Regions from separate parts of the Halomonas sp. ATBC28 genome, predicted to be linked through region 2. Evidence: riboswitches for the same ligand, from Rfam matches in the RefSeq annotation. Region 2 holds a riboswitch; the other holds the start of a gene.
What was found. Region 2 has a riboswitch for thiamine pyrophosphate ahead of tenA (thiaminase II). Riboswitches for the same ligand answer to the same signal wherever they lie in the genome.
Positions count from the first base shown of each region.

Region 1 (3,729 bases), on a different contig from region 2:
GCCCAGGCGGAAAAAGCCCGCCTGGGTTTCATAGGTATCAAAGCCATGGGCAGCGAGCAGGTCACGCACCTCCATGGCCTCTTCGTCGGTCACATGGCGCAGCCGGAACAGTAGTTCAGCCATTGGCGTGCCTCAAGAGTCGCTCTTCCCCACCATCAGGTCTGCCTGAATCACTTCGATCCAGTAGCCGTCCGGGTCTTTAACGAAGATAACATCTTTCATCTTGCCCTGATCGGAGCGTTTGACGAAGGTGACGTCATGCTCGTCGAACCACGCCTGGGCCGCTGCCAAATCCGGTACGTTGAAGCAGATATGCCCAAAGCCCTGGGGTTCGGCATTGCCATCGTGATAGGCGAAATCTTCCTGGTCTTCAGTCCCCCAGTTGTGGGTCAGCTCCAGCAGCCCTTTCTGGCTAAACGTCCAGGCGGTACGCGCTTGTGCATCGTCCGGAACGCTGTCGCTGGGTTCCAGGTTGGCCAGGAAGTAGAGCGAGAACTGCATCTCTTCGAAATCCAGCCGCCGCATCACCTGCATACCAAACACTTTTGAGTAGAACGCCAATGCCTGCTCAGGGTCTTTCACCCGCAGCATGGTGTGGTTTAAACGAAACCCTTGAGTTTGGGGCGGCGTAGCCACGACGCCGGGATGCTGCTCGCCTTGAAAACTCATTTTGCTCTCCTATCGCTGATGTTGATCATTGAATCCATTGAGCTTCACGTACCGCTTACCATGGGGGCTTTATGGCCATAATAACAGCCCTTACAAGCACGTAGGCAGTGTCGTATCGAGGTGCCGATAAGCGCACTGGCAATACTAAACAAAAACCCTACACTTATTCTTCATAAGCTTTACAAAAAGCAGTTCCCGCAACATGAGTGATGCCCCACCTTTGAGGCGTCTACAGGAGTTTTCCATGAGTGCGATCGATATGACGCTGGGTGACCACCTGACGCTAAAACAGCTTTCCAATGCGCTTCACAACGGTTTTTCGCCGATTGTTGAAGTCGAGTCGATGGATGGAATCTACAAAGTGCGTTTTCACCATGCTAACGGCGTGTCTGAGCTGAGCGATAACAAGGGCCACGTCAGTACTTTTCTGGGCACGGGCGAAATCCGCGATACCCTGGGCCAACTGGGCTTGACCCACGGCGTGCTAACCTTCGCCGACCAGTGTGGTGACGAGATGATTGGGGTCGAGGGTAAAGCGATGACACCTGATGAAATGCTTACCTACGGTACGCGTATTTCGTTTCGTTAGATTGCTATCGTCCGCATCCGGGGCTTTACAGGGCTACTCCAGGCAAGGATAGTAATCCCTCGACAGGGGCGCCCTCCGTTACGGTTGGGCTGAGAAGCACCCTTTGAACCTGAACCGGATAACACCGGCGTAGGGAGTCGTGGTAACGCTTACCACCTCCCTGCCGGGAGGATGCTATGACCCTACGCCCGCTTGGCGATTACCTTGAGACGCTACGCTCAGTGACACCGCTGGTTCACTGTATGACCAACTATGTGGCCATGAACAGCACTGCCAACCTGCTGTTAGCCACCGGCGCGTCGCCCGCCATGCTGCATGCGCCTGAAGAAGTGGCTGAATTCACGGCTATCTCCGCGGGGCTGTCGATTAATATCGGTACGATCTCTGCCCACTGGGCTGACGCTATGCTCACCGCCACAGCGACTGCCGATCAGCATGCCATTCCCTGGGTATTAGATCCCGTCGCCGTTGGCGCCACGCGCTATCGCCAAACGCTGTGCGCGAAGCTGCTGACCGCTAAACCCAGCGTGATTCGTGGCAATGCGTCTGAAATTCTTGCCCTTAACGGTTTAGCTAGCCAAGGCCGTGGCGTGGACGCCACAGCCGCCACCGACCAAGCCGTGGACGCTGCAATAGCATTAGCGCAAAAACACGGCTGTATTGTCGCGATGACCGGTGAAAGCGACTGGGTGACGGACGGCACACAGCACTACCGCATTAACGGTGGCCATCCTTTGATGCCCCGCGTAACAACGCTTGGCTGTGGGCTGAGCGCGCTAGTGGCGGGATTTGTGGCTGCCAACCGCGATGCCCCACTGGGTGCAACGGTAGCCGCACTGGCCTGCTTTGCGGTCACAGGGGAGCGTGCGGGCAGCCACGCCAACGGGCCTGGTAGTTTTCAAGTGGCGCTACTGGATGCGCTGTATCAACTCACCCCTGACGACCTCACTACTTATGCCCAACTGGAGGCAATCCATGCCGCTTGATCTATCGCTCTACTTGGTCACCGATGCCACGCTCTGCCGAGAGCATGGTTTGGAACAAACGGTTGAGGCAGCGGTAAAAGGCGGTGTCACCATCGTGCAGTTGCGTGACAAGCATGCCAGCGACGAACAGATGATTGCCCAAGCCAAACGGTTAAAAGCGCTTCTGGCGGGCACCGATGTCCCGCTGATCATTAACGACCGTTTGCAGGTGGCACTAGAAAGCCAGGCAGATGGCCTGCATGTCGGTCAGAGCGACGCAGCCGTTCAGCAAGCGCGCCGGGTGCTAGGTGAGCAAGCGATTATTGGCCTGTCGATCAATACTATCGCCCAGCTGCAAGTCTCTCCGTTTGAGCTACTCGATTATGTCGGGATTGGCCCCGTGTTTGCCACCGAGAGCAAACAAGATCACGCCCAGCCCATCGGCTTTGGCGGTTTAGCGGCGCTGGTCAAGGCGTGCCCACTGCCCAGCGTGGCCATTGGTGGGCTGAAAGCGGATCATGCGATTAGCGTACAGCGCGCGGGAGCGAACGGTTTAGCGGTGATATCGGCCATTTGTGGCCAGCCTGACCCTTACCAGGCAGCGCGCGCTTTTCAGATTTTCCAAGCCGATTCGGCGTCATGAATCAGTTAGAGCATATCGTCGCTTTTGTGCGGGTAGCCGAGTTGGGTAGCTATACCCGCGCTGCTGAAGCGCTGGATATTTCCCGCACTCGCGTATCCCGCCAGGTCATGGCACTGGAAGAGACATTGGGCGCGCGACTGATACAACGCACCACGCGACGACTACATCTCACTGAGGCCGGAGAACGCTATCTAGTCCGCGCCCAAGGGATACTGCAAGCGCTCGATGAGGCCGCCGCCGAGGTGGGCCAAGGTACCAGCGATGTGCGTGGGCGGCTGCGCGTTAATGGGCCGATGAGTTTTGGCACCCGCTACCTGGCGCCACTCGTCGCCCAGTTTATGCATACCCACCCGGCGCTGGAAGTGCGCCTGGATTTGAACGACCGCCGTGTCGACCTGCTTGAAGAGGGTTACGACGTAGCGATCCGTATCGGCAGCCTGCCTGACTCCAGCCTGGTGGCGCGCCGACTGACGCGGTGCCGCCTACTGTTTTGCGCCTCGCCTGAATATCTTGCCAACCACGGTGAACCCGACAGCATTCAAGCCCTTGCCAAGCACCACTGCCTACGCTACCGCAGCGGCCAACAGAGCGCTGACTGGAAGATTGCCACGCAGTCATTGACGGTCAATGGCCCACTGGAAAGCAATAACGGCGATGTACTCACCCACGCCGCGGAAGCTGGCCTGGGCATCGCTCAGCAGCCCAGCTTTCTGGTCACAGAGAGTATCGCCAGCGGGCGTTTAGTGCCCATCTTGACCAATGAGCCAGCGGTACGGCTCGATGTTCATGCCCTCTACCCCGCCCGGCGCTACCTGCCCGCCAAGGTGGAGCGCTTCATCGACTTGCTCACCGAGGCGTGGGGC
Region 1 covers NZ_VCQL01000007.1:66,879-70,607, reverse strand. The annotation lists gene E0L35_RS09605 (DUF6164 family protein) at 1-123, opposite strand, end outside; gene gloA (lactoylglutathione lyase) at 133-669, opposite strand; gene E0L35_RS09595 (hypothetical protein) at 914-1,258, shown strand; TPP riboswitch at 1,313-1,411, shown strand; gene thiM (hydroxyethylthiazole kinase) at 1,435-2,244, shown strand; gene thiE (thiamine phosphate synthase) at 2,234-2,866, shown strand; gene E0L35_RS09580 (LysR family transcriptional regulator) at 2,863-3,729, shown strand, end outside.
Region 1: linked by a shared signal. The riboswitch ahead of thiM (hydroxyethylthiazole kinase) and the one ahead of tenA (thiaminase II) in region 2 are both predicted to bind thiamine pyrophosphate.

Region 2 (3,729 bases):
GCCGCCGGATGGCCCTTGGCCAAGTCCGCTGCGTGGGCGGCAATCTTGTAGGTGATGATGCCGGTTTTGACATCGTCTTTATTGGGCAGGCCCAGATGTTCTTTCGGAGTGACGTAGCAGAGCATGGCGCAGCCAAACCAGCCGATCATCGCTGCCCCAATACCCGAGGTAATATGATCGTAGCCGGGAGCGATATCCGTCACCAGCGGGCCGAGGGTATAGAAGGGCGCTTCGTCGCAGTATTCCAGCTGCTTATCCATGTTCTCTTTCACCAAGTGCATGGGCACGTGGCCGGGACCTTCGATCATCACCTGCACATCGTGTTTCCAGGCGATATGGGTCAGCTCGCCAAGGGTCTTGAGCTCCGCCATTTGCGCTTCGTCGTTGGCATCCGCCACCGAGCCGGGGCGCAGACCATCGCCGAGGGAGAACGCCACATCGTACTGCTTGCAGATCTCGCAGATGTCCTCGAAGTGGGTGTACAGGAAGCTCTCCTGGTGATGGTACAGACACCACTTGGCCATGATCGACCCGCCGCGGCTAACAATGCCGGTGACTCGTTTGGCGGTGAGCGGCACATAGCGCAGCAGCACGCCCGCGTGAATGGTGAAGTAGTCCACCCCCTGTTCGGCCTGCTCGATCAGCGTATCTCGGAAGACTTCCCAGGTAAGGTCTTCGGCCACGCCTTTGACCTTTTCCAGTGCCTGATAGATAGGCACCGTGCCAATCGGTACCGGCGAGTTGCGCAGAATCCACTCGCGGGTTTCGTGGATGTTCTGCCCAGTGGAGAGATCCATGATGGTGTCCGCGCCCCAGCGGATACCCCAGGTCATCTTATCCACCTCTTCCTCGATGGAAGAAGTTACCGCCGAGTTACCCAGATTACCGTTAATCTTGACCAGGAAGTTACGGCCAATAATCATCGGCTCGCTTTCGGGGTGGTTGATGTTGTTAGGAATAATTGCCCGCCCTCGGGCGACTTCATCGCGCACAAACTCTGGCGTGATCTCCTCCGGCAAGCTGGCGCCAAAGCTCTGACCTTTGTGCTGGTGGCCCAGAATCCGCTCTACTTCAGCGGTACCTAACGTTTGGCGACGCTGGTTTTCCCGCAGGGCGATGAACTCCATTTCCGGCGTAATAATGCCCTGGCGGGCGTAGTGCAGCTGGGTCACGTTTCCAGGCCGCCCGTCTTTTGTAGAGAGGGCACGCCGCGGGGTGCGGGTTAAATCAAAGCGTAGCTGGGCAAGCGTCGGGTCGTTGGCGCGGCGGTTGCCGTAATCCGATGTTGGCCCCGCTAGAAATTCGGTGTCGTTGCGCTCTTCAATCCAGGCGCGGCGCAGGGCGGGCAGGCCCTGGCGTAGATCAACCTGTGCATTGGGGTCGGTATAGGGGCCGGAGGTATCGTACACCAGCAGCGGCGGGTTCTCTTCGTCAATGCTGCTGGTTTTGGTGGGCGACAGCGAAATTTCCCGAAACGGCACGCGGATATCCGGGCGCGAACCTTCGATATACACCTTACGTGAGCCGGGAAGCGGCGCAATGGCGGCGGCATCGACCTGTGCGGTTTCGGCTAAAAAATGGTTGGTTTTGCTCATTACGGTCTCCATAGTTTGTTGTTGTGCTGTATTAAGCTGTCAGGTCTTGGTCTATTAGCGCTAACCCCATCTGCCAGAAGTCGATTTCCAGGCGAGTGGCATCGCGGAAGATCTTGCTGAGTTCGGCAAAGCGGGCGGGGGTGACATCGGCTAAGCGGGTATTGAGCCATTCAAGCTCTGCCTGCATGGCGGCCTGAAACTCCTCGCCTTCGTACATGGCAATCCAGGCGTCAAAAGGGTTTTGGCTACCGCGTAGGGTAGAGGGCTGGGCGTTCAACCAGTTGGCGATTTCGCCATAGCCCACTAGGCAGGGGGCCAGCGCTACGTGCAGATCGAGCAGATCGCCGCGGTTGCCGGTATCCAATACATAGCGGGTGTAGGCCAGGGTGGCCCTGGCTTCGGGGAGCGCTTCCAGCTCCTGCTCGGAAATCCCCCACTCCTGACAAAAGCCCACGTGCAGGCCCAACTCCACATCCACAATGGCTTTTAAGCCTTCATGGGCCTGGCGAAGATCGGCAAGGGTGGGGCTTTTACAGGCAGCCAGCGCGTAGGCGCGAGCGAAGTGAATCAAAAACAGGTAGTCCTGCTTTAAATAGTGGCGAAACGACGCCTCAGGCAGCGTGGCAGTGCCCAATTGGCACACAAAATCGTGCTCAATATAGGCGCGCCAATCTTCATGAGAGGCGGTGGTGAGATCAGTAAAGCGGTAGCCCATGACTTCTCCGGTGGTAATGATCCGGAGGGGGGCGAAAAAGATCGAGGAAATGGCACTAAGGGAGGCGTGAAATGAAGCCGTGGCCATCGCTTGATCCCTACGCCGGTACCCGCGCTGCGACTTGTGTAAGTAGCAGTGCATTAGCCGGATCAGGTTCAGCGGGACCAGCACTTGGCAGCATTAATTGCTACGCCCTGCGCCATCTCAGCCGGATATCACCGGCACCCCGTCAAGCTGTTCGTGGGTGGAGTGTAGGAGGCGGGTGGGGGAGATGCAAGGGGGGGCTGCCGAATTAGGCTTTGCTTGGTTGTGAAAGAGTGGAGTAGAGTCAAGCTAGAGTTGATAGAACTTCAATGGAAGAGCCGCCATCACTGAAGAAAAAGGCGATATGAACACGGCTCCCGATCCGCTCGACACGCCCGGCGCTCTGCCGTTCGTCGATCAGCATGCTGTGGATTATGTGGGCAGCGTCAACTTGCTGGTGGCGCCCGTCCGCGATCGTGTACTGTTACCTATCGACCTAGACCGGAGAACGCCATGTCTTCCCCCCTTGTGACCACCGACTGGCTTCAGGACAATCTGGATAACGAACATTTGGTACTGATCGACGCTAGCATGGCCAATGTCGTTGGCAAGGAGCCGATTGTTTATGACCGTCCGATGCTGATCCCGGGAAGTTTCCGGATCGACCGGGAAGGAGCGCTTTGTGATACCGGAGCTTCCCAAGCTCACGCCTTCCCGACGGAAGAGCAGTTCACTGCGGAGGTTCGTAGATTGGGCATCGAGCCCGAGAGCCTGGTGGTGTTGTACGACGATCAGGGGATCTACTCGGCACCACGCGCCTGGTGGATTCTGCGGGCTATGGGCCTCAAACAGGTGTTTGTTCTGGATGGCGGCCTGCCGCTGTGGTTGGCCGAAGGGCGGGAGGTCGATTCTGCTTCGGTGGCAGATGCGGCCAAGCATGGCAGCGTGGTTGGCAAACTCGACCACACTCTGGTTCGAGATGCTGCTTATGTTTTCCAGCATCTGGAGGACGAGCGAGTAACTGTCATCGATGCGCGATCACAGGCACGTTTCCTGGCGCAAGCGCCAGAACCCAGACCTGGTGTGCGCGGTGGCCACATCCCCAACTCCCTCAACCTACCGTTTACAGAGGTGCTGGAGGGCTATCGGTTCAAGCCAGCCAGCCAACTGGCGTCAATGTTTGCCCACCTCGCTCCCTCCCTTCAGCCCAGCAACGGGCACCAACTGGTGTTGTCCTGTGGTTCTGGCATCACCGCCTGCATCATCCTACTGGCGGCCGAGCTGGCCGGGTATACTCAGCTGTCGCTGTACGATGGTTCTTGGGCCGAATGGGGCAGCAGTGAATCGTTGCCTGTGGCGTAGCGGACATCATCCCACTATGACAGGAATTGGCAG
Region 2 covers NZ_VCQL01000005.1:70,307-74,035, forward strand. The annotation lists gene thiC (phosphomethylpyrimidine synthase ThiC) at 1-1,595, opposite strand, end outside; gene tenA (thiaminase II) at 1,627-2,310, opposite strand; TPP riboswitch at 2,388-2,549, opposite strand; gene E0L35_RS06850 (sulfurtransferase) at 2,848-3,696, shown strand.